4 regions of the Brachybacterium sp. JB7 genome follow, and region 1 is predicted to be linked to each of the others. Evidence: riboswitches for the same ligand, from Rfam matches in the RefSeq annotation. Region 1 holds a riboswitch; each other region holds the start of a gene.
The links. A riboswitch is a leader RNA that binds a small molecule or an ion and turns the genes downstream of it on or off. The one in region 1 is predicted to bind thiamine pyrophosphate.

Region 1 (7,611 bases):
AGATCATGGGAAAAGCACGCGCGCTCTTGGAGGACATCTCCGAGAGCGCGGATACCGAGACCAAGCGCAACAAGCGCTGATGAACGCCTACACCGACCTCACCGTCCAGGGGACACCCACCCGGGCCGCGTCGGTCTTGACCGGCATCTCGCGGGCGACAGCCAGTCGCCGGCAGCAGCGCCCGGGGCCACCCGTGCCGCGGGAGGTGGTGCCGGCCAACCGGCTCTCGCGCACCGAACGGGCGAGGGTGCTTGCGGTGCTGACCAGCGACGAGTTCGTCGATGCCACCCCGATACAGATCTTCGCCGAGTTGCTGGACCGTGGGATCTACCTGTGCTCGGTCTCCACGATGTATCGGGTACTGCGGGAGAACACCCTGGTCACAGAGCGTCGCAGGCAGGCCAGGCATCCGGCGAGGGCGATCCCCGAGCTGGTCGCCACGGCACCTGGGCAGGTCTATTCCTGGGACATCACCAAGCTGCCTGGCCCGGTCCGGGGCGTCTACTACGACGCCTACGTGATGATCGATATCTACTCCCGCTACCTCGTCGGCGTCCACGTCCACGCCCGCGAGTCCGGGCCCCTGGCCGAGGAGATGATGCGCGAGGTGTTCGCCATCCACGGCATCCCCGAGGTGGTCCACGCCGACCGCGGCACCTCGATGACCTCGAAGACCGTCGCGACGCTGCTCGCCGATCTGGAGGTCACCCGCTCGCACTCGCGCCCGAAGGTCTCCAACGACAACCCCTACTCCGAGGCCTGGTTCAAGACGCTGAAGTACGCCCCGGTCTTCCCCGACCGATTCGGCTCTCTCAGCGATGCCAGGGCGTTCATGGACGCGTTCCGCGACCGCTACAACCACGAGCACCACCACGGCGGTCTGGGCCTGCACACGCCGGCGGAGGTTCACTACGGCCTCGCCGCCGCGAAGGCCGCCGACCGCGCCGACGTCCTCAACACCGCCCGGAACGCCCACCCCGAACGGTTCAGCACCCCAACTGCCGTCCCGAAGATCCTCACGCTGCCCGACGCAGCCTGGATCAACAAGCCCGCCAACCACGACGACCAGCAGGCCTACCAGACCGCCGCCTGACTCCCACTGGCCTCATTCACCTTGACAAATTCCGCGGCCCGGCTCAGCTCAGCCCAGCTCGGCTCAGCTCAGCTCAGCGTTGAGTTTTGTCCCTCCAGGACCGATGTCAGCCACGACATCGGTCCTGGAGGGACATTTTTAGGCTCCCCGCTGGTCGGTTCCCTCCCTGCATCACCTTCGTGCGCTGGAGGCTTCCCCGTTCGCGGAGAGCCCGCGATATGCTCGAGCGACGACACGGGGTGCCCCACCGGGGCTGAGAACACACCCGCCGAACCTGAACGAGCTCGCACTCGCGGAGGGATGTCATGGATGAGCGCAGCACCATCTCGCGCCGTCATGCCCTGCTCAGGGTCCTTTGCCGTGCTCCGCATCCGACACCGTGCGCACCGCCGGTGCCCTGCACGGTCCCGGATGCCGCGCCCGGCATCCGGCGCACACATCGCGCACGACGCCACGCATCGGCAGGACACCTCTTCGCGCGAACGGCTCGTCGGCGGCCCCGTGATCGTCCGGGATGCGAGAGACGCACCCGGCCCATCCGATCACCGATCACCGATCACCGATCACCGATCACCGATCACCGATCACCGAGGAGGCCTCCCCGATGAGCACGTCATTCACCCACTCCCTGCGCGAGGGCAGCGAACCCACCTGGACATCCGCCGTGCAGCACCGGTTCGTCGCCGAGCTGCACGACGGCACGATCTCCGATGAGGTGATGGCCGGCTACCTGATCCAGGACCACCGTTTCCTCGACAGCTTCCTGGCGCTGCTCGGCGCCGCGATCGCCACGGCAGGGACGTTCGAGGCACGGCTGCGATTCGCGCAGTTCGTCGGCGAGGTGGCCGGGGACGAGAACACCTATTTCCTGCGCTCTTTCGAGGCGCTCGGCGTCACGGAGCAGGACCGGCAGAACGTGCCGAACACCCCGGCGACCGACGGGTTCCTCGCCCTGTTCCACGAGGCGGCGGACACCCGGGACTACGGCGCGGTGCTGGCCGTCCTCCTGGTCACCGAGTGGCTCTACCTGGACTGGGCTGCCGCGGCGCCGCGTCCGCTGCCGGAGAGCTTCGTCCACGCCGAGTGGATCACCCTGCATGACAACCCCGGCTTCGTGGACCTCGTGGATTTCCTGCGCCGCGAGCTCGACCAGGTCGGTCCCGCGAACCCCGAGGTCGCGCGCACATTCTTCGACCGCACGGTGCAGCTGGAGCTGGACTTCTTCGACCAGTCCTCTTCGACGCCGTTCGTCGGAGGTGCCCGATGAGCCTGTTCGAGGATCTCCGCGCCGCCGCCCTCCCCGAGTGGGAGGCATACACCGACCATGCCTTCGTCGAGCAGCTCGGTGCCGGCACCCTGCCGCTGCCCGCCTTCCAGGACTACCTGGTGCAGGATTACCTGTTCCTGGTGCAGTTCGCCCGCGCCAATGCGCTGGCCGCCTACAAATCGCGCACCCTGGCCGACCTCACCGCGTCGGCCGGAGGCCTCTCGGCGATCCTCGCCGAGATGGATCTGCACCTGCGCCTCACCGGCGAGTGGGGCATCCCCCGAGAGGCGGTCGAGTCGGCGCCGGAGAAGCTCGCGACCGTCGCGTACACCCGGTACGTGCTGGACTGCGGGCAGGCCGGTGACCTGCTGGATCTGAACGTCGCGCTGGCCCCGTGCACGATCGGCTACGCCGAGATCGGCGAGCGCCTCGAGCCGCAGCTGGAGCGCGTGCCCGACCATCCCTATGGGGCGTGGATCTCCGAGTACGCGGGCGACGACTTCCAGCAGGCGGCCGGCCGTGCCATCGCCCAGCTGGACGCTCTGTCGTCGGGCTCGCTCAGCGCACAGCGGTTCGAGGAGCTGCTGGGCGTGTTCCGCACCGCCGCCCGCCTCGAGGCCGAGTTCTGGCAGCAGGCGCTGGCGGCCGACGAGCGCTGATCGTCGGGCGGGGCGGCCGGCCTCCACCGGCCGCCCCGTCTCAGCCCAGCAGGACCCCGGCGATCGCGGCGCTCATGAGGTTCGCGAGGGTGCCGCCGAGGATCGCCTTCAGGCCGAGCTGGGCGATCTCGGAGCGACGGCTCGGGGCCAGGCCGCCGAGCCCGCCCAGCAGGATGCCCAGCGAGCTGAGGTTCGCGAATCCGGTGAGCGCGAAGGTGGTGATCGCTGCGGTCTTCGGGCTGAACGAGTCGATCTGGGGGCCGAAACCGGCGAAGGCGACGAACTCGTTGACCACGACCTTCTGGCCCACGAAGCTCCCCGAGCTCACGGCCTCGTTCCACGGCACGCCGATCATCGCCATCACCGGGGCGAACACCCAACCGAGGATCTGCTGGAAGGTCAGGTCCCCGGCCCCGAACCAACCGCCGACGGTACCCAGCAGCAGGTTGATCAGGGCGATCAGCGAGATGAAGGCCAGCAGCATGGCGCCGACGGTCGCGGCGAGCTTGAGACCGTCGGCTGCGCCGCCCGCCGCGGCGTCGATGACGTTGCTGTACTGCATCTCCTCGAGGTCGTCCTCGGTGTCCTCAACGTCCTCGGGTGCCTCGGCGTCCTCAGCATCCTCAGCGGCCTTCGCGACGCCGCCATCCGTGACGCCGATATCCGTGGCGCGCGCGGCGTCGGCCGGGGGCGCTGCGGCCTCGGCGGTGGTGCCCTCCACGCGGGAGGTCTGCGTGCTGCGGCTCCTGGAGCGCGTACTGCTGGCTTCGACCAGGGCGGCCTCCCGCGCCAGGGCGTCGGGATCGTCCTCCGGCAGCAGGATCTTCGCCATGAGCAGGGCGCCCGGGGCGGCCATGAAGCTCGCGGCGATCAGGTATTCCAGCGGCGCGCCGAGCAGCGAGTAGCCCACCAGCACCGAGCCGGCGACGGTCGAGAGCCCGCCGACCATCACGGCGAACAGCCCCGAGCGGGACAGGCGCTTGATGTAGGGCCGGATCACCAGGGGTGCCTCGGTCTGGCCCACGAAGATGTTGGCCGCGGCGTTCACGGACTCCGCGTACCCGGTGCCGAGCAGCTTGCCGAGGCCGCCGCCCAGCAGAGAGACCACCTTGGGAAGGATCTTCCAGTGATAGAGCACAGCGGTCAGGGAGGCGAAGAAGATGATCACCGGCAGCACCTGGAGGGCGAACACGCTGCCCTCGCCGTCGGCCGGGATCAGCGGGCCGAACAGGAAGCTGATGCCTTCCGCGGAGGTGTCGATGACGGCCTGGAAACCGGCCGAGACCTTCCCGAGCGCCCATTGCCCGGGCCCCCAGTACAGGACGAGCACCCCGAAGCCCACCTGGAGGGCGAGGGCTCCGATCACGGTGCGCAGCCGGATCGCCCGGCGGTTGCTGGACAGGGCGAAGGCGATCAGCAGGAGCCCTGCCATTCCGCCGAGGCCCCAGAGAAGGTTGACCATCGCGAGTACCTCAGGAATCAGTTCGGGAACAGGTGCCGATACGGGTGCGAATGCGCGCGCCAGTGTAGGGGCCGACGCCACCGCACCCCACCGTCCCCGGTGAGAGCGATCCGCGGGAGGATGGTTCCTGCACGGATCCCACCGACCACCCCGGAGGCACCATGAGCCGCCCGCCGCACGAGACCGCACGCCGCGAGGCGCTGCTGGCGCACCTGACGGAGTTCCTCGGGGACCAGTACGTCATCGCCCCCGAGACCGTGGATCAGGAGCATCCCGTGGACCTGGCCGTCTTCGCGCCCTCGGAGCAGGTCCCTCATCCCACGCTGGTCACGCTCGGGCTGTCGGAGCGACCTATGCGCTCCGCGATCGGGAGCGGCGCGGGCGCCTCGGGCGACTCGGATGCCTCGGATGCCTCGGATGCCTCGGATGCCTCGGATGCCTCGGGCGACTGGGATGCCTCGAACGCCCCGAACGCGTCGGGTGACTCGGACAGCTCGAGCGGCGGCGAGTATCGGCTCGAACTGCTCCTCGGGCTGCCCGCCGGATGGCCGGGGATCGATCCCCCGCAGCAGGAGCTCCTGGAGACGGGGGCGAACTCCTGGCCGCTGCAGCTGCTCAAGGACACCGCACGGATCCCCGGGGCCGACGGCTCGGTGCTGGACTGGGGCCACAGCATCACCCGCGACGGCGTGCCGTACGACGAGTCGGTGCCGTTCACGGGAGCGCTGATCGGGCCGCCCTACGGATATCCGCCCCAGCTCATGAACGCCTCCACCCCGCAGGGCCCGGTGCAGCTGCTGGCGGTGCTCCCGGCCACCCCGGAGGAGCTCGCGCTGCAGGCCTCGGTCCCCTCCGGCGGGGACATGCTGCTGGGCCGGTGGGAGCAGGCGGGGGTCACCGCCGTCGTCGATCCGGGGCGCGATGCAGCGGCCGACGGGCCGGCGCCGTGGCGTCTGCACGTGCTGCTGCGGGAGCCGGCCGAGCATCTGGGCCAGGTGCTCGACGGGGTGCTGCCGAACCTGGCGGAGCAGCTCGGCGCCCAGGGCATCGATGAGTTCGTGCTGCCGATCGGGCCGGAGCCGCTGCGATGGCGAGTGGGCGGCCGATTCGCACCCTCGGCCCTGGAGGAGGACCTCGCCCTGCAGGCGCACGGCGCCTCGAGCGGGCAGGGAGCACTGCGCGAGGAGGGAGCACTGCGCGAGGCCGTCGCGCACCATGCCACCGTGCTCACGATCTCCCCGGAGCGCCCGGGAGACGGCGCGACCGTCTCGGGAGCCGCAGCCATGGCGGCGATGCTGGCCGAGGCGGGGAAGGCGGCCGCGATCTGGCTGCCCCATCAGCGACATGTGGCCCTGCCCGAGCAGTTCCTCGCCGATATCGAGGCGGAGCTGCCCACCACCTGCCGGGTGCACCCCGAGGCTCTGGCCGATGGTCGTCCCGCCGTGCGCACGCACGGGCTCGAGGCGCTCGGCGGGCTCGAGGTGCAGTTCTCCGCGCCGGGGCTCTCGCAGGCCGAGCTCCGCGACCGCCTGAACCGGATGCTGGTCGAGTGCACCGAGAAGGTCGGCGCGGTGCCGGTCGCAGGGCAACGGGCACAGCTGGGCGAGGTGGCCTACGAGCTGCGCACCGTCGCGCACCCCGATTCTGGACTGGAGGTCCTGGAGATGGCCTTCGCGCCCGGCACCGATTGACACGAGGGCGACGGCCACGACGACGACATCGTCACGCCTCCGCGAGGAACTCCCGGGCAAGCTCTCCGAGCTTCTCGGGCTGGTCGTAGGGCAGCAGGTGGCCGGCGCGGGCCACGGTCTCGAATCGCGACCCAGGGGTGGCGGCGTGCGCGGCGGCCATCTCGTCATGACTGATCAGCGGGTCGTCGTCACCATGCACCCAGAGGGTGGGGACGCGCAGCCCCCGCAGCTCCTCGATGCCTCCGAACCGGGTGCGCAGCGGTCCGTACCAGTCGATCTGCCAGTCGTCCATCGCCCGCTCGCCGAACCGCTCCTTCTCGCGCGCCTCTTCCTGCACGCCGGCGATGATCCGGGCGAATCCAGCAGTGTCCTCCCCCGCGGCCAGGCTGGGGATCAGGCTGGAGCGCACATAGCCGGGGAAGCGGGCCATGACCCAGGTGGAGCCCCGCAGCAGGCCCGGGACCCGGAGCATCAGCCAGGTCAGCAGATGGTACGGGCGCTTCCGGTCGAGTCCGCCTGGGTTGACGGCGATCAGGGCACGGACACGTTCGGGATGCTCGAGCGCGAACCTCATGCCGGCGCCGCCGCCCATCGACAACCCCATGATCGCGACGTCGTCGAGGCCGAGCTCGTCGAGCAGCGCGGGCAGGAACCGCCGGTAGAAGGCGTCGCCGAGCCAGCCTGACCAGGGCCGGCTCGCTCCGTGCCGGGGCATGTCGATCACGAGCACCTGATGATCCGTCGCGAGAACGGGGACCACGTCGTGCCAGATCCCGTGCGCGGTGTCGAGCATGGCTCCGTGCAGCAGGAGCACGGGCGGCCCGGTGCTCCCGGCCCGGTACAGCCGCACGGGCCCTCCGAGCACCGTGAGGTCTTCCTCGGTGTCGAATGCAGTGGTGGTCATGTCTGCTCCAGATCGTCGAGCTGAGCGGTGAGGGCGTCGAGCAGTTCGAGCTGAGCGGAGCGGGCCGCGGCGGGATCAGTCTCCGTGCCAGATCGCTCCACGGCAGCGGGGGCGAGGCCTCGCCCCATGAGGTCGGCGAACAGGGCGACGCTCTCACGCAGAGCGTCGTCGGTGATCGGGCCGATGCTCGCCGGGGCGTTGAGCAGACCGATGGTGAAGGTGCTCAGCACCTGTGAGAGCACGTCGCCGTCGACGCCCTGATCGATCACCCCAGCACTCTGCAGGCGCCGCACGTACCGACCCAACCAGTCGAAGCGCTCGCGATATCGGGCATCGTCGACGGCGCGCACATGATCGCCGAGCACCTCGGTGTCCCCGAGATGGAGGGAGCGCAGGAGCGGATCGGCCAGCAGCGCCTCGACCCCGAAGCGATACACGGCGGGCAGGTCGACCAGGTCGTCGGCGGCGTTGACGCGACGGTGCACCTCGGCGGTCGCGGCCTGCATGCTGCGCCGCAGCGCCGCGTCGAGGATGG
Region 2 (7,611 bases), on a different contig from region 1:
CAGACGCCCCACCTCCAGGTCCAGTCCGAGCTCCTCGAGGACCTCCCGCCGGGCGCAGCGCCGAGGGTCCTCCCCGGGATCGACGCCGCCGCCGGGCAGCAGCCAGTGGTCGCGGTAGTTCGGCTTCTCGACGACGAAACGGCCGTCCTCATCGCGCAGGATGACGGCGCCGGAGCTGATCACCTTGGGCAGGGAGGCGAAGTAGGCAGGATCCGGGAGCAGACGAGGCATGCCCCTATCGTGGCACCGTCGGGCGCTGCGGGGCAGGGGCAGTCCGCGAGCGGGCGCCTCAGTCCGCGGGGACGAACCGCACAGTGCTGCCCGGGGCCGCTTGGGCCAGCAGGTCCAGTCCCGCCCGGGTGACGACGGCGAGCACCGGATAGCCGCCGGTGCTCGGATGATCCGGCCCGAACACCACCGGCAGCCCCGACGGCGGCACCTGGATCGCGCCGGGCACCGTCGCCTCGCTCGGCAGGGAGCCCGCCCCCTCCGGCACCGGCAGGGCCGGGCCGTCCAGGCGCACCCCGATGCGGTCGGAATCGCCGCGGACCGTCCACTGCGTGCTGGTCAGCGCATCGAGCGCCTCGCTGCCGAGCAGCTCGTCGCGGGGCCCGGCGTGCACGCGGATGCGAAGGGACGGGGCTTCGGCCGACGGGGAGCGCTCGTCGGCCCCGGAGGCGTGCTCCTGCTCCGATTCGCGCTCCGCTCCCGTCGGACCCGGCGCACGGTCGGGCACCGCATCGAGGCCGTGCACGGGGCCGATCAACAGCACATCCCCTGCCTCCAGCGGGGCGGGGCCCAGCCCGGAGAGCGTGTCGCGGGACAGGGAACCGAGGACGGCGCCGGATTCTGTGCTGGCTCCTGGGCTGGCTCCTGCGCTGGCTCCTGGGCCGGGATCGGCGGTCGTCCGCCGCACTCCCCGGACCCCGCCGCGGATCGCGAGGAGACGGCGCAGACCCTCGGCGGGGGGACCGATGACCAGCACGTCCTGGGGATCCAGGGCGATCGCATGGTCCTGGGCCTCGGCCGGCTCGAGCTCGAGCTCTCCGACCTCGGGATCGGTGCGGTGCACGGTGAGCGTGCCGGGCGCACCGGAGACGGCGACGACCGTCGGGACCAGCGCCCGCAGCCGCACCGGGCCCCACAGCGATTCGAGCACGGCCGCGCGCGGGGAGTTGCCGACCGCGACATCGGCCCGCACCAGCGCGCCACGATCGAAGGCCCCCGACGCGCTCACGCCGATCGCCCCCTGACCCGCACGCCCGCCATCCTGCAGGAGCAGGAGCTGCCCGGGGGCGAGCACTTCGAGTGCGGGCCGAGCATCCTCCAGGGGCACGGCCCGGGCACCCCGCCGACGGGCCAGCCTCGATGGCACGGCAGCGGCCTCCGAGCGCGCTCGGGCCAGCGCCGAGGTCGTCGCCGAGAGGCGCGAGACGGCCCGCTGGGCGGTGAATCGCACGCGCGTCCCGGGGGTGAGCAGCGCCGGCGGCGTGCGCGCGGTGTCGAACAGCTCGGCCTCGGTGCGGCCGATCAGCTGCCATCCGCCGGGGGAGGAGCGGGGATAGATGCCGCAATAGCGGGCGGCGAGTCCCACGGCGCCGGCCGGGACGGCGGTGCGCGGTTCCGCACGACGGGGCACGTCCCACGGGGGCCCGGGCGAGCCCGACCCGTCCGTCTGCGCGGAGACGACATCGGAGGCGTCGGGGACGTCTCCGGGCACGAGATACGCGAAGCCCGGGGCGAAGCCGCCGAACGCCGCCGTCCAGGTCGCACCGGTGTGGGCGGCGATCAGGGCGTCGGGGCTGAGACCGAGCAGCTCGGCTACCTCGGTGAGGTCCTCGCCGTCGTAGACGACACCGATGCTGCGCTCGGTGCCCGCGCTCTGCTCCTCGCCCGGTGCCGGGAGATGGTCGAGCAGCGCGCGCAGCGAGTCGAGGTCCCGGGCTGCGGTGCCGGACAGCAGCAGGGTGGTCTCCGCAGGCACCAGATCCACCAGGTGCGGCGGATCCAGGGCCTGGACGGCCGCCGCCGCGGCGAGCACCGAGGCGGTGTCCGGATACTCCGCGAGCAGCGCGGACTCCCCCGCGCGGTGCACCGCGCGGGGCGCAGCGAGACGGGTCCCCTCGGAGGGCGCGGACGGGCTGGTCACAGGGCCGCCTCGAGCAGCACGCCGGCGCCCTCGAGCGTCGAGCGGACCGCGCGGGCGAGCTCGACGGCACCGGGGGTGTCCCCGTGCAGGCACAGCGAGCGTGCCGGCAGAGCGATCCAGGAGCCGTCGTCGGCGCGCACCCGCTGCTCGGTCGCGATCTGCAGGGCCTGTGCGGCCACGGCCTCGGGATCGGTGAGCACGGCGCCGACCCGGCTGCGCGGCATGAGCGTGCCGTCGCGGAGATAGGCGCGATCGGCGAAGCCCTCCAGGACCACGTCGATGCCTGCCTTCTGCGCGAGGTCGACGACGACGGCGCCCGGTGCGGCCACCAGCGGGAGGTCCCCGCCGAGCTCCGTGAGCGCCTGGACGACCGCCCCCGCCTGGCCCTCGTGGTGGGCGATCGCGGAGTACAGGGCGCCGTGCGGCTTCACCCCGCGCACCGTCGTGCCCGCAGCCCGGGCCATCGCCTGCAGACCTCCCACTTGGACGACCACCTGGTCGACGAGATCGGCCGGAGCGATGTCGAGGAAGCGTCGGCCGAAGCCCTGCAGGTCCGGATAGGCGACGTGCGCGGTGATCACGACGGACCTGTCCGCGGCGGCGCGGGTCGCCGCGCGCATCGTGCCGGGGCCCCCGGCGTGCCCCCCGCAGGCGACGTTCGCCGTGGTCACGACGTCGAGCATCGCGGCGTCGTCGCCCATCGACCAGTCGCCGTAGCCCTCCCCGAGGTCGGCGTTGAGATCGAGCGGCGCGGGCAGGGCGGTCATCGGCGAGCGTCTCCTTCGATCGGTGCAGCGGTGCTCATCCATTATCGGCCCTCGGCGGCCCGGATGTCGTCGGACGGCCGCGGAGGCCTGTCGAGGGGCGAGGGCTGACGGGCAACGGGCGACCGATACTGTCGAGGCATGAGTCAGAGCTCCGACAGACCGCACCCCGCCGGCCCCGCTCCGTCGGCCACTGCGTCGTCGGGCCACGGGTCATCGACCCCGGGCGCGGTGCCTGACCTTCCGGGCGGCCTGACCTCGAACGATCCTGCCTCGCCGATCCGCTACACGGCAGAGGATGCCGCGGCGGCCGCCGATGTGCTGCGTCGCGGCGAGGAGGGCCAGGCGGAGCTGCTGGTGTCGCTGACCGACGAGCAGATCGCGGCCCTGGACGGCTATGAGCGACGTCAGTTCACCGCGACCCCGTGGCTCGAGGAGCAGGGGGAGCATCGGCGCCTCGCCGCGGCCGTGGGCCTGCGCGCGCTGATCGCCGCCGGACGCGTCAGCGCCCTCGCGGATCCGGGAGGCGGCGAGCCGAGGTGGCGGGCGGATCCGGAGATCGCCGGCTGCCTGGTGCTGCGCCGCACCGCGACGCTGTTCCTCACGGCTGAGCGCACCGTGCAGACCCCGCAGGGCCCGGAGGTCCAGCGCCTGCACTACTGCGTGCACGACGACGGGGTGCTCGAGGAGGAGGTGACCGCGCTCGGCATCCATCGCTTCACCCCGCTGCGCCTCGAGCAGGCCATCGCCCGGCTGGTCGTCCTGATCGACCCCTCCGGGGTCGCCGCGGGCGAGGGGCAGCCACAGCGAGTGCGCTCCTCCGAGCTCGCCACCAGCGCGATCGGTCAGCAGCTCGCCGCGACCCGTGCCCTGACCGTGCTCACCGTCGTGCGCACGGCGGACGGCTCGGTGCAGCAGGCCAGCAGCTATGCCACGGCGGACGCAGTGCTCACGATGGAGGCGCTGGACCCGGGGTCCGAGGATCCGCAGCTCGAGTTCCGTGCGGTCGGCCCCGCTGACCTGCGCGCCCTGGCGACCGTACTGGTCAGCGGCGGCGGGGCCGGCTGAGAAGGACTCGTCGGCCCCAGGGCCTCAGACCTCCCGGACCAGGGCGTCCCGCAGAGCCCGCGCGGCGGCTTCGGGGTCCCTCGCCGCGGTCACGGCGCGCACCACCACGATCCGCTCGGCACCTGCCTCGCGCACCTCGGGGACGCGGCCGACGTCGATCCCGCCGATCGCGAAGAACGGCGTCGGCGCCTGGCTGGTCGAGGCCAGCTCGGCGGCGGCACGCGGCAGCTCGAGTCCGATGGCGGCCCGGTCCGGCTTCGTCGGCGTCTCCCACACCGGGCCGGTGCAGAAGTAGTCGATCCCGGGATCGGCCTCCGCCTCGCGCATCTGCTCGATCGTGCGCGTGGAGCGCCCCACCAGGACCTCCGGGCCCACCAGTGCGCGCGCATCCTCCGTGGTCAGATCGCCCTGACCGAGATGGAGCACGTCGACCCCGGCGAGCACGGCGACGTCGGCCCGATCGTTCGCGGCGAGCAGGTCGCCGTGGGCCTCGGCGACGGGACGCAGCGCCCGCAGCGCTTCGACCTCGGCGCGTGCTTCGGCGTGCTTGTCCCGCACCTGGAGGATGTCGACGCCCCCGCGGAAGGCCGCCTCGGCGAAGTCGAGCAGCTCGGGCAGGCCCCGCGAGAGGTCCACGCACACGTACAGGCGCGCGTCGGCGAGAGCGCTGCGACGCCGATCTCCCGCCTCGTCCCTCACGACGCGGCGGCGCACTGGTTGGACCGGCTGGACAGGCTGGGCCGGCGGAATCGGCTGGACCGGCTGGACAGGCTGGGCCGGCGGAATCGGCTGGACCGGCTGGGGAGTGCCTGACGCGGACGGAGCGTCGGTCGACGTATCCGGGGGAAGATCGGGGTTCATGGCAGAAGCGTCCCACAGGAGCTGGGCCCGATGGCTGCGGGGTCCCGCGCTCCGGTCCGCCCACGGCGTAGACTCGGGGCGTTCCGTGGGAGCCCGAGACGACGGGCTGAGAGGGCGCGCCGCGCCGACCACCAGCACTGGATGCGGATCATGCCGCCGTCAGGAGGAATGCGCTCATGCAGCGTGTCACCGTCATCGGAGCGGGCATCGTCGGCCTGCTCACCGCTTTCGAGCTGCGCCGTCGCGGCCACCGTGTGCGGCTGCTGTCCGAAGGGATCGCCGAGGGCGCGAGCTTCGCCGCCGCCGGGATGCTCGCCCCCGCCGCCGAGATCCAATACGGCCAGGGCCCCTTGTGGGACATCATGCGCGAGGCAGGAGATCTGCATCGTGACCTGGCCCGTCGTCTCCCGGACGCGGGCTATCGCGACGACTCCACGCTCGTCGTCGGCCGAGACGCCGCGGACCTCGCCGCCCTCCGGGACCTCGCCGCCGTGCAGCGCTCGACCGGCGCCGAGGTGCGCGAGCTGACCGGTGCGGCCCTGCACCGCGAGGAGAGCGCGCTGCGACGCGGTCTCGCCGGAGGCACGCTGCTCGCCCGTGACCATCAGGTCGACCCGAGGCTGCTCGCCGCTGCGGTCCGCGCGGCGCTGACGGCGGAGACCGCGGAGCACGTCGGCCCGCCCGTGGAGGTCTGCTGTGAGACCGTGACCTGCTGTGACGACCTGTCCGCCGACCGCATCGTCCTCGCCGCGGGCCTCGGCGTCCCTGCGATCGACGGACCGCATCGTGCGCTGGACCTGAACCTGCGACCGGTGCGGGGCGACATCCTGCGCCTGCGGGTCCCGCCGTCCCTGCTGCTGCCCGGGGAGGAGAACCTGGTGGCGCACACGGTCCGTGCGATCGTCCGCGGACGCCCCGTCTACCTCGTGCCGCGCGCCGACCGCACGCTCGTCCTCGGCGCGACCAGCCGCGAGGACGATCTGGCGGGCACCTCCGCGGGCGGGGTGCTCCAGCTGCTCCAGGATGCTGCGGAGATCCTTCCTGCCGTGCGCGAGACCGAGCTGATCGAGGTCACCACGCGCGACCGCCCCGGCACGCCCGACGACCTCCCGCTGCTGGGCGCGGTGCCGGGGGACGAGCGCGTGATCATCTCCACCGGCTACCACCGGCACGGGATCCTGCTGTCGGCGTGGGCCGCCCGCCGCACCGCCGACCTGATCGACGAGATCCCGCCTGATCCCTCGACGGCGGCGCTGCTGCATGCTGTGCGCCCGCACCGCTTCACCCGCGGAGCCGTCGACGACCCCGCCGCTGCCTCTGCCCCCTCCAGCACCACATCCACCCCCTCCAGCACCACATCCACCACCGAGTTCTCCGTCCCTGCTCTGGAAGAAGCCCGATGACCAGCATCATTCCCCTCACCGTCAACGCCGAGGACCAGTCGGTGCCCTCCGGATGGACCGTGCGCGACCTCGTCGCCGCGCGTCTGGGGCAGAGCGTCGGCGAGGACGGTCGTGCGGCCGACGGCAGCCCGCTCGGAGTGGCCGTCGCTCTCGACGACGCCGTCATCCCTCGCAGCCGATGGTCGGCGACCGCGCTCGCCGACGGCGCGCGCTGCGAGATCGTCACCGCTGTCCAGGGAGGCTGACCATGACCACGACCGACATCACCACTGACAACCGCACCGGCACCACCGCCGGCACGACTGCCGGCACCACTGCCGATCGCGCCGGGATGGGCGCTGCGGCGCCCGCAGACGATCCACTGGTCATCGCCGGGGAGTCCCTCTCCTCGCGCCTGATCATGGGCACCGGCGGCGCGACGGACCTCGCCGCACTGGAGCGCGCCCTCGTCGCGTCCGGCACCGCGCTGACCACCGTGGCCATGCGGCGCTTCTCCACACAGACCCGTGGCTCCGTGTTCGAGATGGTGCGCCGCCTCGGGATCCGCGTGCTGCCCAACACCGCCGGCTGCTACAGCGTGCGCGATGCCCTGCTCACCGCAGAGCTCGCTCGCGAGGCGCTCGAGACCGACTGGGTGAAGCTCGAGGTCATCGCCGATGACGAGACACTCCTTCCCGACGGGGTCGAGCTGCTCGAGGCGACCGAGGAGCTCGTGCACCGCGGCTTCACCGTGCTGCCGTACACGAGCGATGACCCCGCCCTCGCCCGGCGCCTCGAGGACGCGGGCGCCGCCGCCGTGATGCCGCTGGGCAGCCCGATCGGCACCGGGCTGGGGATCCTGAACCCCCACAACATCGAGCTGATCTGCGAGCGCGCGAACGTCCCGGTCGTGCTCGACGCCGGGATCGGCACCGCCTCCGACGCCGCGCTCGCGATGGAGCTCGGCTGCTCCGCCGTGCTCGTGGCCAGCGCCGTCACCCGCGCGCAGGACCCCGAGGCCATGGCCCGCGCCATGGATCTCGCAGTGCGGGCGGGCCGCGCCGCCGCCGGAGCCGGACGCATCCCGCGCCGCCGCCTGGCCCTGGCCTCCTCCGCCTTCGACGGCCTCATCGACCCGGTCCAGCAGAGCGAGGGCAGCGGGCGGGAGGCCGAATCGTGGTGACCCCGCAGACCCACCAGGCCGGCCCGACCCTCCCGCCGCTGGTCGAGCCCGGGCCGGAGCTGACTGCCGCGCAGATCGACCGTTACCGCCGCCAGATCACCCTTGCGGCGATCGGCACGCTGGGTCAGCGCCGCCTGGGCGCCGCTCGGGTGCTCGTGATCGGCGCGGGCGGTCTCGGCACCCCGGCGCTGCAGTACCTGGCCG
Region 3 (7,611 bases), on a different contig from region 1:
GAGACGGGCCAGGCAGTTCTGGAGTGCCGGGTCCTCGCGGACGATCAGTGGTGCCATCGCTGCGGCCAGGCCGGAGTTCCTCGCGGCACGGTCCTCAGGACGATCGTGCACGTCCCCCTCGGCTGGCGACCGACGATGCTGCAGGTCAGAGTGCGTCGCTACCGCTGCCCGGACTGCTGCACCGTGTGGCGTCAGGACACCACAGCCGCTGCCGCGTCCGGGACTGATGCACGATCAGGTGTCAGCTTGGTTTAGGCCGCCAGGGTGACGGTCGGGTTCATGATGGTCTCGTATTCGATGGGGGTCAATCGGCCCAGGCGGGCCTGACGCCGGCGGCGGTGGTAGGTCCGTTCGATCCAGGTAATGATCGCGATCCGGAGTTCCTCACGGGTGCGCCAACGGCGCCGGTCCAGGACGTTCTTCTGGAGTAGCGCGAAGAAGGATTCCATCGCCGCGTTATCACCGGCAGCACCGACTTGGCCCATGGATCCGATGAGGTGATGCTGGTTCAGGGCGTGGACGAACTTCCGGGATCGAAACTGCGACCCGCGGTCTGAGTGAACAATGCAGCCAGCAACGTCGCCGCGCCGGGTTGCCGCGTTGGCCAGGGCGTTCACCGCCAAGCGGGCCTTCATCCGGTCACTCATGGAGTAGCCGACGATCCGGCCGGAGAAGGCGTCCTTGATCGCGCAGAGGTAGAGCTTGCCCTCATCAGTCCAGTGCTCGGTGATGTCGGTCAGCCACAGCTCGTTGACGTCATCGGCAGTGAAGTCCCTCTGGACGAGGTCATCGTGGACAGGCGGTCCCGGACGTTTCCCGTTCTTGGCGCGCTTCTTCCCGAAAACGGACCACCACTGGTTGTCGTGGCAGATCCGCCACGCGGTTCGCTCGCACATGACCTCACCAGCCTCAGCGGCTTCGCCGGCGAGGAATCGGTACCCGAACTCCGGGTCGTCGCGGTGAGCGTCCAATAGCGCGTTGGCTCGATAGGCCTCGACCAGCTCGGCCTCGGTGACCTGCTGTTTGCGCCAGCGGTAGTAGGGCTGACGGGAGAGCTTCAGGACCCGCAAGGACACCGCAACGGGGATCCCGTCGGCGGCGAGCTCGCTCACGAGCGGGTAGAGGATTTTCCCGGCAGATTCGCCTGGGACAGGTATGCAGCAGCACGGCGGAGCACCTCGTTCTCCTGCTCCAGCAGCCGGTTCCGGCGTCGGAGCTCGCGCAGCTCGGTGGAATCCTCACGGGTCTTCCCAGGCCGGTTGCCGTCCTCGACGTCCGCTTGGCGCATCCAGTTCGTCAGGCAGGACTCGGAGATCCCGAAGTCCTTCGCGATCACGGAGAGCTTCTGGCCGGGTTCACGGTTCCTCGCGACGCGGACGACGTCCTCACGGAACTCTTTGGGATAGGGAGCGGGCATGGCGCACATCCTTCCCTGCAACGCCGCACGGCGCCACAGATCATGTGACACCTGATCGTGCATCAGTCCCTGGGCGGGAACCGGGAGGCTGTGGTCTTCGCGGCCTGCCGGATCGTCTCCCGGTCGGTGTCGGTCAGGGCCTCGTCGTCGATCGCCAGGCGCGGCCTCGTCGTCGTGGTGGGCGTATGGGTCTGGGGTGTCGGGATACTGTTCATACCCGACAGGTACGCCCATACACCCGAGGTTCAAAAACAGCAATCACTGCATCTAGCCATCCGCGCAGGAGCGAGCTACTACATGTGGATGGTCAGTGCTGTCGTGCCCTTGGAGGCCCCGAAAACGGGGTCGGGCACGGGGGTGCCGATTCGGCGCCCCCGGAGCAGTCACCAGCGGAACGTCACGGTGGTGAAAATTGTGCACCACCGTCAGCCCGCTGTCGTCGTCTCCGGCAGCACGGTTGTGGCAATTTGCCACCACCGTCGACCTGCCCTCGTTCTTGACGGTGGTGCCACGGTGGCACCACGGTCGGCTCGAGCCCACGGGGGTGAAAATTTTCCACCCCCGTGCCCAAGCCAACGGTCCCGCAAATTTTGCAGGACCGTGCCCGCGCCGGGGGCCGGTGAACGGCTCCGGAAATTTTCCGGCCCCGTTGCCCCTGCACGGTTCGCACCTGCGGATGGCATGGTGGTGCCGATTCGGCACCACCATGGCCTGCCCGCGCGAGGCGTACGGCGCCGCCACAGTGGCGGCACCGTGGGCGTCCCCCTGGCACGGTGGGAGGAAATTTCCTCCCACCGTGCCAGGGGTTTCGCCCTGAGAGGTTGGCCTGCGTCGTGATCAACGGGTCCGCCCATTTTGCGGACCCGTTCTCCTCGCCCGGACGTGACCGGGCCGCCCGCACGCTGCTCTCGTTCCGCTCGCCTGTGGCGGTACGTTGAGTGTTCATAGTCCGAGTCCTCGGTCATGTGGCCCCCGCCCCTGGTCTGGTGGACCGAACGGCGGGTCGGGGTCGAGGCGGTGTGCTCGCCGCTGCAACGCCGCTCGCAGCTCGTGATCCAGGACACCTATCTCGCGCCGTGGGCGGTCTCGGCTTCCTTCCACGCCGCCGGGTCGGTGTAGCCGGGGATGTTGACGAGCACCTCGGTGCCGGGATACGTGTAATGATCCGGCATCACCGTCCACCCCCGCCCGAGACATTGGCCCGCGGCGTGTTACCGGGTGATGCCGTGCTTCGCGTCGATCTGCGCCAGCCGGACGGCGATGGCGTCATCGGCGGACATCTCTCCAGTGAGCACCTTGCGGCCCAGGGCACGGTCGGCGTCAGTCTCCTCTTCGCTAGCCATCCGCTGGCTCGCAGTGACCTGCGCTTCGAGCCGGTCGATCTCGGCCTGTTCCAGGGCCTTCGTCGTCGCCATGACCTGTCCTCCTTCATGCTCGCCCGACACCTTCCATTCTACCGTCCAAGGCCGACACCGACCAGTGACTCCACCCGTGAGACGGGCACTTGCTCCATCGGGCACAGTCGCAGCACTGGATAGGTGCGCAGCCGATCCCAACACCAGCATCCCGCAGCGGGCAATCCGCGCAGGGTGTATCTGTGACGGCATTCTGGTAGATTCGGGTTGCACCGAGGGGTGTCCCGTCAAGGGGCTGAGATACCACTGGACGTTGTCAGCGTGGTGACCCTAGAACCTGATCCGGATCATGCCGGCGAAGGGACTGGTCTAGCAGGGCTTCTTTCCTTCGCTGGCCTCCCCATTAGGAGGTTACAGTGTCCCATTCTGTTGTCGGCCCCGCGACGTCCTCAGTCGAGGTGCGCCCGAGGGTCGCGGTCATTTCCGTCCTCATCAAAGATGACCATGTCCTCTTGGTGCGTCGCGCGAACCCTCCTGATGCAGGATTCTGGGGATTCCCGGGCGGGAAGATCGAATTCGGAGAAACGATCACCAAAGCCGCCGAACGCGAACTCGGTGAAGAAACCAGCATCATCGGTCAGGCGACCGGTGTTTTGACTTCCGTTGACGCGTTCAGCCGAGACGAGACTGGACGGTTGGACAGTCACTACGTGCTTATCGCCGTGCTCTGCCAGTGGCGCTCGGGGCAACCCCACGCTGGCGACGACGCCCTCGAAGCACGCTGGTTCCCCCTCGACGAGGTCGACGAGGCCCGCCTGACTCTGAGCAAGGATGTCGCCGAGGTCGCCCGCTACGCCGCCACACAGCAGCAGAAGGAAGTGCACGCATGACGATCAAGAACGTCCTATCCATCGCAGGCACCGACCCCACTGGCGGGGCGGGCATCCACGCCGATCTCAAAGCCTTCTCAGCGAGGGGCACCTACGGTATGGCCGCGATCACCGCGGTCGTGGCACAGAACACGCGCGGTGTGCGCTCGTTCATGCCCCTTGATCCCTCTTTCGTCGGTGAGCAGATCGATGCAGTGTTCGACGATGTGCGCGTCGACGCGGTAAAGATCGGTATGGTCGCCAACGCCGCGATCGCCGAGGTCATCGCCGAGCGCCTGCAATACCACGAAGCCGAGACCGTGGTCCTTGATCCGGTGATGGTCGCCAAGAGCGGCGACAGGCTGTTGGACGACGATGCGGTCGCAGCCATCCGAGACACGCTCGTGCCACTGGCCACGATCATCACCCCGAACCTTCCCGAAGCCGCCATGCTCCTCGACACCACAGATGTCACCCGCTTGGGGCAGATGGAGGACCAGGCCACCGGGCTGCGTGGCCTTGGCTGTCAGTGGGCGCTACTCAAAGGCGGGCATCTCACGAACGAGACGGTCAGTGTCGACTACCTCGCCGGCCCCGACGGGATCTCCACCTACACCTCTCCCAGGATCGAAACCCTCAACGACCACGGCACCGGCTGCACCTTGTCCTCGGCGATCACCGCACTGCTGCCTGACCACACCGTGCCCGAAAGCGTTGAACGGGCGAAGACCTACCTGCACGGCGCTCTCGTTGCCAGCGACCGCCTCGACGTCGGCCAAGGTCACGGTCCCCTGCATCACTTCCACCAGCTCTGGCCGCGCGGGTAGGGATGCAGAACAGCCCCTCCTCGTTCCGATCGGTAGAGCTAACCACTTCGACTCATGAAAGGAGCCGTGACGATGACGCGAAAGATGTTTCTCGCCGGCCCGTTCAAAGCTCTCGTCGACGCCGACACCCATGTGATGGGCGACGCCGCGATCGACAAGTACACCTCGATCATCGACTTCTTCGAAACCCAGGGGTGGGATGTGCACTGCGCCCACCGCAGAGAGCACTGGGGCCGTGAGTTCATGGAACCCAGCGAATGCACACGCATCGACTACACGGAGATCGCCGCCTGCGACGTCTTCGTCGCGTTCCCCGGCGCACCGGCATCCCCGGGCACGCACATCGAGATCGGGTGGGCCTCCGCCTGGAACAAACCCATCGTCTTACTCCTCGACGAGGGAGCCGAGTACGCGTTCCTCGTCCGAGGCCTCTCAGCGGTCGCCGACGTCCAGATGATCACCATCGATCCCGAGCAGCCCACCGGACCACGCATCCTCACCGCGATCGAGCACGCGCAGGCAGGAGCCGTCAGTGAAGCCTGAGTATCCCGACCTCCACACGCTCTACCTGGATTCCCTGCGACAGGTCTACACCGGGTTCGAATACCAGAACAGTCCCCGCGGGCAGGACGAACGCGAAATCATCGGCTACACCGCACGCCTGACCAACCCGGCCCGGCGGTACTGCTTGGCCAGGTCTCGTCGGCAGAACATCATCTTCAACTACGCCGAAGCACTGTGGTACCTCTCAGGGAAGAACGACCTCGACTTCATCCGCACCTACGCACCCTCGATGAGCCGGTACAGTCCCGACGGCCTCAGCCTGCCGGGCACCGGGTATGGTCCCAAACTGCTCAGACACGTCGGCGACGAGACTGCGATCGAACGAATCGTGAACATCCTCCGCGAGGATGACCCTGCGAGCAAGCGTGCCGTTCTGCAGATCTTCGACGACTCCGAAGACATCTACCGCCGCAACATCGACGTCTCCTGCACGCTGGCTCTCCAGCTGTTGCGCCGTGAGGACCGTCTGCACATGGTCGCGTTCATGCGCGCCAACGACGCGTACATGGGACTGCTCAACGACACGTTCTCCTTCACGTTCATCCAAGAATTTCTCGCCTCGATGCTGGGCCTGACCCCGGGTGTGTACATCCACAACGTCGGCTCGATCCACATCTACAAAAAAGACCTCACCAAGGTGCACACCCTCCTCGGCGGCGATGATCAGACGATCGTGGAGGAACCCAGCACTCTTCCACGGCTGCCCTCGGGGGCGAGCCTGGACCAGGTGCACCAGGTCCTCGCCCTGGAGAAGTCGATCCGTGCAGACGAGCTCCCAGGCCGCGCACTGGCGACCCTTGATCTTCCGGAAGCGTGGGTCGACATTGTCCGCCTGTTCTGGATCCACCGGCAACTCCAATACCAACGACCAGTCGACCCATCGATTATCGGCGACCTCCATCCCCTCCACCGGGAGCTGGTCGTGAGCCGATGGCCCAGCATCGAAAACGCGCGTGTGAGGGCGGTGCAGCAGTGACGACATCATGGACGACTCCGGCAGTCTCAGCAGGGTTCGATGCCTATGACGACTATGTCGAAAACCGACTGGCTTATACCGGCTCTTCAGAGTTGAGTGTGGGGTGAGGCGTCGAGCCCTCCGGTGATGAGGAGCATTCGAAGGCGGTAGTGCTCGAAGTTGCGGAACCCGCGGGCGATGCGGCGGCCGAGTTCGATGACCCCGTTGACGGCCTCCGTGCCGCCGTTGCTCGCCCCGTCGGTGTCGAAGTAGGCCAAGAACGCTGTCTTCCAGCGGCGTAGCGTCTTGCCGAGCCTGGCGATCTCGGGGATCGGGCAGGACGGCAGCTTCTGGATCAGCTGCTCGGCGAGGCGTCGGCCTTGGGCGGGGGTGGGCTGGTGGAACACGTCGCGGAGGTCTTGGGCGCACTGGTAGGCGACTTCGACCGCGACATGATCGGGGTGGGCAGCGAATGCGCTGGCCAGCCGGTTCTGCTGGCGAGACGTGAGGCGTTCGCGCCCCGCGCGGAGAACATGACGGATGCCGTAGAGAGGGTCGCCCTTGCGGCCTCGGTGGCCGAGCGTCTCCTGCTGGATTCGGCGGCGAACGTCATCGACCGCAGCGCCGGCGAGCTTGACGATGTGGAAGGCGTCCAGCACGCAGGTCGCGTCCTCGAGCTGGTCATCGATCGCGTTCTTGTAACCCTGGAACGGGTCCAGCGTCGCGATCTCGACCCGCTTGCGGAACGCCTCGCCCCGTTCGTCGAGCCAGTCTCGGTAGGCGCTGCCGGACCGGCCGGGGACGAGATCCAACAGCCTGGCGGTGGGGTGCGGACCACGGGTCAGATCGACCATCCCGGTGAGCTCCTTCGGGCCGCGCCGGCGCGGGTCACGGTGGTGCCAGATGTGCTCGTCCACGCCTAGGACCTGCACGCCCTCGAACCTGGACGGATCGCCTGCGGCCTGGGCCAGGACGGGCTGGACCTGGGTCCAGAGCGTGTTCCAGGTGGTCCCGAGCTGCCGGGCCAGACCCTGGATCGTCGCACCCTCGCGCCGGAGCTGACCGACCGCCCACCGGATCGCGCGCGTGCTCAGCAGCCCCCTCGGCGCGCAGACCCGGGGGTCCTGCTCGGCGAACGAGACCACCGCGCAAACGTCCTCGAGGCAGATCCAGCGGCGCTTGCGCCACCGGATCCGCACCGGCCTGCCAGCCCAGGGCGCATCGATCATCTCGACCATCACACGGCCGTGACCAGTCGCGACGACCCCGCAGCCAGGACAGCCCGCGACCGGATCGCAGGACTCCACCTCGAGCAACAGGCCCGATGGAGCCTGCGTCACCGCGACCAGGTGAAGCCCGGGGAAGTCGACCAGGACATCACATCGGTCGCAGCGATCAAGCGCGTCAGGGCATACACAACTATGGTTGAGCATCGTCGAGGTCCTTGAGATCAGCGGGGGTAGAAGTCCGCTCATCATCGAGGACCTCGACGTCTATCCCCAGCTATCCCGCGCCACCGGCGCGCCCACACTCAGCTCTGAAGAGCCCTTATACCCCGCTCGTCAATGACCTCCAAACTGCTTGCGGCCGAGGGGGGATCGTGCTCGATTATGGGTGCGGCAGC
Region 4 (7,611 bases), on a different contig from region 1:
TGCTCGCGATCGGCCTGGCCAGCTGCAGTGCAGTGGTCCTCTCCGCCAGCGGTGGCTCCGATGACGACGAGCCGGCCCCGACCGTCTCGGTCGAGGCGGAACCCGCCGTCGAGCAGGTGGAGGAAACCTCCGAGGAGGTCGTCGAGGAGGATGACCCCGCAGAGGACGCCGCGGCAGAGGACGCCGCTGCAGAGGAGCAGCCGGCCGACGACGCCCCCGCGAAGGACGAGCAGGCCGAGGAGGAGGCTCCCGCGGAGGGCGACGTGCCTGCGGAGCACACCTCCGCGCTGAACAGCGCCCAGAGCTACTCCGACCTGATGCACATGTCGAAGGCGGGCCTGTTCGACCAGCTCACCTCGGAGTACGCCGACAAGTTCTCCGATGAGGCCGCGCAGTACGCCGTGGACAACGTCGACGCGGACTGGAACGCGAATGCCCTGGCATCGGCCGAGAGCTACTCGGAGACCCTGTACATGTCCAAGCAGGGCGTCTACGACCAGCTCACATCGGAGTACGGCGAGCAGTTCCTGCCCGAGGAGGCGCAGTACGCGATCGACACGATCGAGGCGGACTGGAACGAGAATGCTCTGCAGAGCGCGCGCAACTACCGGGACTCGATGGACATGTCACCGGAAGCGATCCGCGACCAGCTGACCTCCGACTACGGAGAGCAGTTCACGCAGGAGCAGGCCGACTATGCGATCGAGCATCTCGACGACTGATCAGCCGCGCCCGTGAGCGGCGCACCGAGAACGCGGGGTCCGTGCCCAGGCACGGGCCCCGCGTTCTCGGTCGGGTGTCAGGCGAAGGAGCCGACGAACTCCTCGACCTCCGTGCTGACCTCCGCGTCCATGTCCTCATCGGAGATGGTCGCGGTGCCGTCGCCGTCCTGCGGGCCGTAATCGCCGAAGCTCGCGTGGCTCGCCCCCTGGATCTCGACCATCGCCGCGTCGTCGGGCAGGAGGCTGCGGGCCTCGGAGACCTTCGTCGGGGTCGACAGGCCGTCCTCGCTGCCGGCGAGGCTCAGCACCGGCAGGCCGTGAGCCGAGAGATCGGTCGCGCAGTAGGAGCCCAGCAGCAGGAGGGCATCGGCCTCCGCGGCGACCTGGCAGGCACGCACACCGCCCAGGGAGTGACCGCCCACGATCCAGGTGCCGACCTCGGGAAGATCCCCGGTGAAGGTGTCGAGGCCGCGCCGATCCAGCAGCGCCAGGTGCAGCCACGGCTTGACGATCACCACGGTCATGCTCTGCTCGGTCACCAGCTCCGCGAGCCGTGCGGCATAGGCGTCGGGCTCGACCTTCGCGCCCGGGTAGAACACGAGGCCGGTCGCGGAGGGCCCGCCCGCCGCGGGCTCAAGGATCAACGAGGAGCTCGACTCGGTCACCTCGACACCGGGATCCCCGAAGACCTCCTCGAGGGGCTCGGGTTCGGCCTCCATGATCCCGGTGCGGCTCCAGACCACGAGTGCGGCGGCGACGAGCACCACGAGCGCGAGTAGCACGATGAGCAGGCGGGACGCCCAGCGGCGGGCCTGACGGGCGGTGATCATGGACCCACGGTAGGGCACCGGTGAGCTGCCGACGCCGCGCTGCCGCCCCGCCCGACGAGTCCCGTCCGCCCTCTCAGCCCTCGTCCCCGGAGCCCACGGGCAGCGACGGGTCCGGCAGGTAGACCGTGCCGCCGGACTCGCGGAACTCGCGGGACTTCGCGTCCATACCCGCCCGGATGAGTTCCGCCTGCGCGATCTCGCTCTGTGCAGCGGCGTCGCCGTAGGTGTCGCGGATGTCCTGCGACAGGCGCATCGAGCAGAACTTCGGGCCGCACATCGAGCAGAAGTGCGCCGTCTTCGCAGGCTCTGCCGGGAGCGTCTCGTCGTGGTACTCCTCGGCGAGCTGCGGGTCCAGGGACAGTCCGAACTGGTCCCGCCACCGGAACTCGAAGCGGGCCTTGGACAGAGCGTTGTCGCGGGCCAGGGCGCCCGGGTGCCCCTTGGCGACGTCGGCCGCATGAGCGGCGATCTTGTAGGTGATCACGCCGGTCTTCACATCGTCGCGGTTCGGCAGCCCGAGGTGCTCCTTCGGAGTGACGTAGCAGAGCATCGCGGTGCCGTAGCGAGCGATCTCCGTCGCCCCGATGGCGGACGTGATGTGGTCGTAGCCCGGCGCGATGTCGGTGACCAGCGGACCGAGCGTGTAGAACGGCGCGCCGTGGCACAGCTCCTGCTGTCGCTCCACGTTCTCCCTCACCAGATGCAGCGGGATGTGTCCGGGGCCCTCGACCATGACCTGCACGTCGTACTCCCACGCGCGGGCCGTGAGCTCGGCGAGCGTGTCGAGCTCGGCGAACTGCGCGGCATCGTTCGCGTCCGCCAGCGACCCCGGGCGCAGTCCGTCGCCGAGGGAGAAGGACACGTCGTAGCGGGCGAAGATCTCGCACAGCTCGTCGAAGTGCTCGTACAGGAAGTTCTCCCGATGGTGAGCCAGGCACCAGCCCGCGAGGATCGAACCGCCCCGGGAGACGATCCCCGTCACCCGGTTCGCGGTCAGCGGCACGTAGCGCAGCAGCACCCCGGCGTGGATCGTCATGTAGTCCACGCCCTGCTCGCACTGCTCGATCACCGTGTCACGGAAGATCTCCCAGGTCAGCGCGTTCGCCTCGCCGTCGACCTTCTCGAGTGCCTGGTAGATCGGCACCGTTCCGATGGGCACGGGCGCGTTGCGCAGCAGCCACTCCCGCGTGGTGTGGATGTCGTCCCCGGTGGACAGATCCATCACCGTGTCCGCGCCCCAGCGGGTCGCCCACTCGAGCTTGGAGACCTCCTCGGCGATGGACGACGTCACCGCCGAGTTGCCGATGTTGGCATTGATCTTCACCAGGAACGCGCGCCCGATGATCATCGGCTCGGCCTCGGGATGGTTCACGTTCGCCGGGATGATCGCGCGGCCCGCAGCGAGCTCGCTGCGCACGAGCTCCACGTCGCAGCCCTCCCGCAGCGCGACGTAGCGCATCTCCGCAGTGATCTCTCCCCGTCGGGCGTAGTGCATCTGCGTGACCCGTGTGCCGGCGGAGGACCGCAGCGGAGCACGCCGGGCACCGCGCCACTCGGCGCTGGCCTCACCGCGGCGCACGGCGCCGCGTCCATCATCGGCGAGGGCGCGGTCGCGCCCGACGTACTGCTCGACGTCGCCGCGCTCGATGATCCAGCCGCCGCGCAGCGACGGCAGCCCGACCTCGGGGTCGCAGCCGGGGCCGGCGGTGCGGTACACCGGGAAGGGCGGGGTGCGGGTGCCGTCGGGGGCGTCGTCCTGGAGGACCTGTGTGATGGGCACACGGATGCCATGATCAGGATCCTCGAGCAGGTCGAGGCGGTGGGTGGAGTAGTTCTCAGGGCGTGCGGACATAGCGCTTCGCTCTCCTTCTTCCTTCGCCGGCACTATCCGGAGCAGGTTCATTCGGTACTCGGACGGCGACAGTCCGATCTCAGCCCGCTGCAGCGGGCACCCGAGGGATCGACGGTGACAATAGCACCTGCGCAGGAGACGGCGGACACTCCGCTCAGCTCGCCTGGCTACGCTGAGCGCACGTGCGCCGCGGAGACGGCGCCGGACCAGGACCTCGCGGAAGGCGGCCTTCATGACCCTCACCGATCTCCTCGACGCTCTCGACAGCGGCGAGACGATCCCGGCGGGCTCCCCGCTGCATGCCGTGATGCACGAGACCAGCCAAGAGGCGCTGCGGATCACCGGAGAGCTCAACGGCGGCTATCACGAGCCGGCCCGTGTGCGCGAGCTGCTCTCCGCGCTGACGGGTCGCGAGATCGCCGAGAGCGTGACGGTGTTCCCTCCGTTCACCTCCGACTTCGGCAAGAATATCCGGCTGGGCGAACGGGTGTTCCTCAACGCCGGCTGCCGTTTCCAGGACCAGGGAGGGCTCGAGATCGGCGACGACTGCCTCATCGGCCACAACACCGTGATCGCCACCTTGAACCATGACCTCTCGCCCCGTCGCCGCGGTGACCTGCACCCCTCCCCGGTGGTGATCGGCCGCAACGTGTGGATCGGTGCGAACGTGACCATCCTGCCCGGCGTCACGATCGGTGAGGACGCGGTGATCGCGGCGGCCTCCGTGGTCACGAAGGACGTGCCCGCGCGGGCACTCGTCGTGGGGTCCCCGGCCCGGGTGATCAGGACGGTGGAGGACTGAGACGAGACGTCCTGGCCGCCCTCGCTGTCCATGACGTAGTCTTCCATGTTCGGACATAGCGCAATCCAATGGAGGACATGTGAAGCTCGGTCTCGTAGGGTTCGGCGTCGGCGGGCGCTTCTTCCACGCCCCGTTCATCGATGCCGCCCGCGGCGTCGAGCTCAGCGGCATCGTGGCGCGTTCCGAGCGGACCACGCGGCGCGTGCGGGAGATCTACCCGGATGTCCCCATCTACGCGAGCCTCACGGAGATGCTCGCGGCGGGCGTCGACGCCGTCACGATCACCACCCCGCCCAGCACGCGCCGCGACCTGGTGCTCGAGGCGATCTCTGCCGGGGTCCACGTGGTCGCCGACAAGCCCTTCGCGCCGTCGGCCGAGGTCGGTCAGGAGCTCACCGATGCCGCGCGCGATGCTGGAGTGGTGCTGTCCGTGTTCCACAACCGGCGCTTCGACGCGGATCTGCGCACGCTGAAGGGAGTGCTCGATACGGGGCGTCTCGGCGACCTGTGGCGGGTCCACTCGCGCTTCGACCTCGACCAGGCCGAGGGGCTCGAGGCCGGCCCTGAGGGCGGGCTGCTGCGCGACCTCGGCACCCATCTGGTCGACCAGCTGATGTGGCTGCTGGGACCGGTCGAGGAGGTCTCGGCCCAGATCGATCATGTGGACCGGCCCGAAGGGCGCACGGACGCGTCGTTCGTGGTGACGCTGCGCCACCGTTCGGGCGTGACCTCCTATGCTTCGTCCAGCAAGCTGAACCACGTGCAGGCTCGTACTCTGCGCGCGTACGGCAGCCTCGGCGCCTACGAGGCCCACGGCACCGACGTCCAGGCCGACGCTGTCCTCGCGGGCGAGAGCCCGGCGGCGGATCGGGCGTCGTGGGGATACGAGCAGCCAGAGCACTGGGGAACGCTCCATACCGCGGAGGGTGACGAGAAGGTCCCCTCGGCCCAGGGTGCCTACTTCGAGTTCTACGAGCAGTTCGCCGCCGCGTGCGGCGGCCGGGGGATGCCGCCCTCGCCGGGGCAGGAGGGCGTGGCGGTGCTTGCCGTGCTGGACGCCGCCCGGCGCAGCGCCCTCACGGGGAGCCCGCAGCAGATCCGCTGAGGGCACCCGGGCGGCGTGCACGGACCTCAGGTGCGTGCACGGCCAGGGCCTCACGCGTCTGTCGGCGGTAGTCGCGCGGCGCCATCCCGCAGGCTGCGCTGACGTGGGCGTAGAAGCTGCTGAGCGAGCCGAATCCGCTGCGCTCGGCGATCTCGGTGGTGGGCAGTGAAGTGGTGATCAGCAAGCGCTGCGCCTCGGCGACGCGGCACATCGTGAGGTAGTCACCGATCGTCGCACCGACGGTGTCTCGGAAGACGGTCATCGCGTGGGAGGGCGTCAGGTGCGCGGCGCGCGCGACGTCCTCCACCCTCACCGGGGAGCGGAAGCGCTCGACCACGCACTGCGCCATGGCCATCGTGTGGCTGATGCGCGCGGTCGGCACTCGGCGGGACCCTCCGGCGCGGAAGGCGGCCTCCGACGGGTCGAGTTCGACGAAGGGCGGCCAGGAGCTGTCGTCGGCCGGGGCGCTGCGCAGGATCCGTCGCAGCAGCGCCTGGATCTCCAGCAGCGCCACGGCGGCTCCCTCCGTGTCCTCGTACTCCTCGAGCCAGGAGGGGATCATCGTCGCCATCCGATCCCGCACCAGCTCCGAGTCAGCGACCAGCGGACGCGGGCGGAGGAGCGCGCTCAGCTCGCGGTCGGGCAGGTTCCAGCCCATGACCGTGGAGACGGGCACGTGCACCCAGCGCACGTCCCCGGCACGGGAGTCGACCAGCCCGTGCGGCTGCGCGGCCCAGAACACCGCGATCTGCCCCTCCCGCACCACGAACGGTCTCCCTGCGAACACGTACCGCAGCTCGCCGCGCAGCACCATGTTGATCTCGACGTCGTCGTGCCGGTGCATCGACTGCATGTGCGGCGGATTTCCGCGGCGGCACCAGAGCCCGGGCGCCATCGTCTCCACATCGGGCAGCGAGAGGGAGCGAGGGCGCATGGCGCCACGATAAGCGTCCATCGAAGGATCCTGGAAGAACACCGCAGAATCAGGCGAGACGTCCCTCCACGTCGGCACCTAGCGTGATGGCATGACGTCGAACGCCTTCCTCACCCATCCCAAGATCGCCATCATCGGAGCGGGCGGCTTCGTCTTCCCGTTCCGCCTCATCGGCGACCTCCTCAGCTTCCCGGCCCTGCGCGAGGCGACCCTGACCCTCATGGACGTGCGCCCCGAGAAGCTCGGTCCGGTCGCCGACGCCACCCGCGAGCTGATCGCCCATCACGGCTTCGGAGCCGCCGTCGAGGAGACCACCGACCGCCGCGCGGCGCTGGACAGCGCCGACATCGTCATCATCACCTTCCAGGTGGGCGGTGTGGAGTCCTACGAGCACGACGTGATGATCCCGCGCAAGTACGGCATCGACCAGACCGTGGGCGACACCGTGGGTCCCGGCGGCGTGTTCCGCTTCCTGCGCTCGGTGAGCGCCTACGACGCGATCATCGACGACGCCCTGGAGGTGTGCCCGGATGCCGCCTTCATCAACTACGCCAACCCCATGGCGATGGCCACCAGCTACCTCAACGCGCGCGGCCTGCGCTGCGTGGGCCTGTGCCACAGCGTGCAGGGGACCACCCGAATGCTCGCCCGCACCCTCGATGTGCCCTACGAGGAGGTGCGCTACCGCTGCGCCGGTATCAACCACCAGGCCTGGGTGCTCGAGTTCTCCCGCGGTCAGGAGGACCTCTATCCGCAGCTGCGGGAGGCGATGAACGAGCGCCATCAGCGCGGCCGCGGCGGCTCCGGGCTGGCCGGGGACGACGGCGACCACAGCGAGGCCGCCGAGGACTTCACCGTCTACGAGGGCGGCAACGAGCAGGTGCGCACCACCCTCATGAACGCTTTCGGCTACTTCGAGACCGAGTCCAGCCACCACGCCTCGGAATACCTGCCCTACTTCCGCAAGACGCCCGAGCTCACGCAGGAGTACATCCCTGAGCGCTGGGACTACTTCGAGATCTGCTCGGCGCATGACGACCAGGGCGATATCGACACGCAGCTCGAACAGCTCAAGGCGGAGCTCGCCCCGTCGGTCGAATACGGAGCCACCATCGTCAACTCGATCGTCACCGGTACCCCGAGCGTGGTGCACGGCAATGTGCCCAACAACGGGTCGATCATCACGAACCTCCCGGCCGACGCGTGCGTCGAGGTGCCCTGCCTGGTCGATGCGAACGGGGTCCAGCCCACCGCGATCGGAGAGCTGCCGCTCCAGCTCGCCGCGCTGAACCGCACCAACGTCAATGTGCAGACGCTCGCCGTGCAGGCCGCGCTGACCGGCTGCCGGGAGAACGTCCATCACGCG

Region 2: another riboswitch for thiamine pyrophosphate. It lies ahead of thiO (glycine oxidase ThiO); the one in region 1 lies ahead of CIK81_RS14605 (TenA family protein).
Region 3: another riboswitch for thiamine pyrophosphate. It lies ahead of CIK81_RS17340 (NUDIX hydrolase); the one in region 1 lies ahead of CIK81_RS14605 (TenA family protein).
Region 4: another riboswitch for thiamine pyrophosphate. It lies ahead of thiC (phosphomethylpyrimidine synthase ThiC); the one in region 1 lies ahead of CIK81_RS14605 (TenA family protein).

The regions. Positions count from the first base shown of each region.
Region 1 covers NZ_QPGN01000015.1:59,731-67,341, reverse strand. Annotated here, with positions in the region: one part of gene CIK81_RS14610 (IS3 family transposase) at 1-15, shown strand, start outside; one part of gene CIK81_RS14610 (IS3 family transposase) at 15-1,093, shown strand; TPP riboswitch at 1,319-1,411, shown strand; gene CIK81_RS14605 (TenA family protein) at 1,698-2,360, shown strand; gene CIK81_RS14600 (TenA family protein) at 2,357-3,019, shown strand; gene CIK81_RS14595 (NupC/NupG family nucleoside CNT transporter) at 3,060-4,481, opposite strand; gene CIK81_RS14590 (suppressor of fused domain protein) at 4,643-6,172, shown strand; gene CIK81_RS14585 (alpha/beta fold hydrolase) at 6,204-7,076, opposite strand; gene CIK81_RS14580 (TetR/AcrR family transcriptional regulator) at 7,073-7,611, opposite strand, start outside.
Region 2 covers NZ_QPGN01000002.1:389,927-397,537, forward strand. Annotated here, with positions in the region: gene CIK81_RS04095 (NUDIX hydrolase) at 1-231, opposite strand, end outside; gene CIK81_RS04100 (urea amidolyase family protein) at 290-2,149, opposite strand; gene CIK81_RS04105 (LamB/YcsF family protein) at 2,146-2,916, opposite strand; gene CIK81_RS04110 (hypothetical protein) at 3,055-3,981, shown strand; gene thiE (thiamine phosphate synthase) at 4,006-4,680, opposite strand; TPP riboswitch at 4,918-5,024, shown strand; gene thiO (glycine oxidase ThiO) at 5,019-6,245, shown strand; gene thiS (sulfur carrier protein ThiS) at 6,242-6,490, shown strand; gene CIK81_RS04130 (thiazole synthase) at 6,577-7,407, shown strand; gene moeB (molybdopterin-synthase adenylyltransferase MoeB) at 7,404-7,611, shown strand, end outside.
Region 3 covers NZ_QPGN01000030.1:13,699-21,309, forward strand. Annotated here, with positions in the region: partial or broken gene CIK81_RS17325 (transposase family protein) at 1-219, shown strand, start outside; one part of gene CIK81_RS17330 (IS3 family transposase) at 252-1,130, opposite strand; one part of gene CIK81_RS17330 (IS3 family transposase) at 1,133-1,417, opposite strand; gene CIK81_RS18380 (hypothetical protein) at 1,480-1,632, opposite strand; gene CIK81_RS18275 (hypothetical protein) at 2,381-2,536, shown strand; gene CIK81_RS17335 (hypothetical protein) at 2,629-2,832, opposite strand; TPP riboswitch at 3,038-3,154, shown strand; gene CIK81_RS17340 (NUDIX hydrolase) at 3,189-3,662, shown strand; gene thiD (bifunctional hydroxymethylpyrimidine kinase/phosphomethylpyrimidine kinase) at 3,659-4,468, shown strand; gene CIK81_RS17350 (nucleoside 2-deoxyribosyltransferase) at 4,535-5,011, shown strand; gene CIK81_RS17355 (thymidylate synthase) at 5,001-6,008, shown strand; gene CIK81_RS17360 (ISL3 family transposase) at 6,095-7,420, opposite strand; gene CIK81_RS17365 (class I SAM-dependent methyltransferase) at 7,432-7,611, shown strand, end outside.
Region 4 covers NZ_QPGN01000007.1:125,406-133,016, forward strand. Annotated here, with positions in the region: gene CIK81_RS10675 (Ltp family lipoprotein) at 1-722, shown strand, start outside; gene CIK81_RS10680 (alpha/beta hydrolase) at 800-1,552, opposite strand; gene thiC (phosphomethylpyrimidine synthase ThiC) at 1,626-3,404, opposite strand; TPP riboswitch at 3,406-3,516, opposite strand; gene CIK81_RS10690 (DapH/DapD/GlmU-related protein) at 3,637-4,206, shown strand; gene CIK81_RS10695 (Gfo/Idh/MocA family protein) at 4,286-5,311, shown strand; gene CIK81_RS10700 (helix-turn-helix domain-containing protein) at 5,283-6,245, opposite strand; gene melA (alpha-galactosidase) at 6,337-7,611, shown strand, end outside.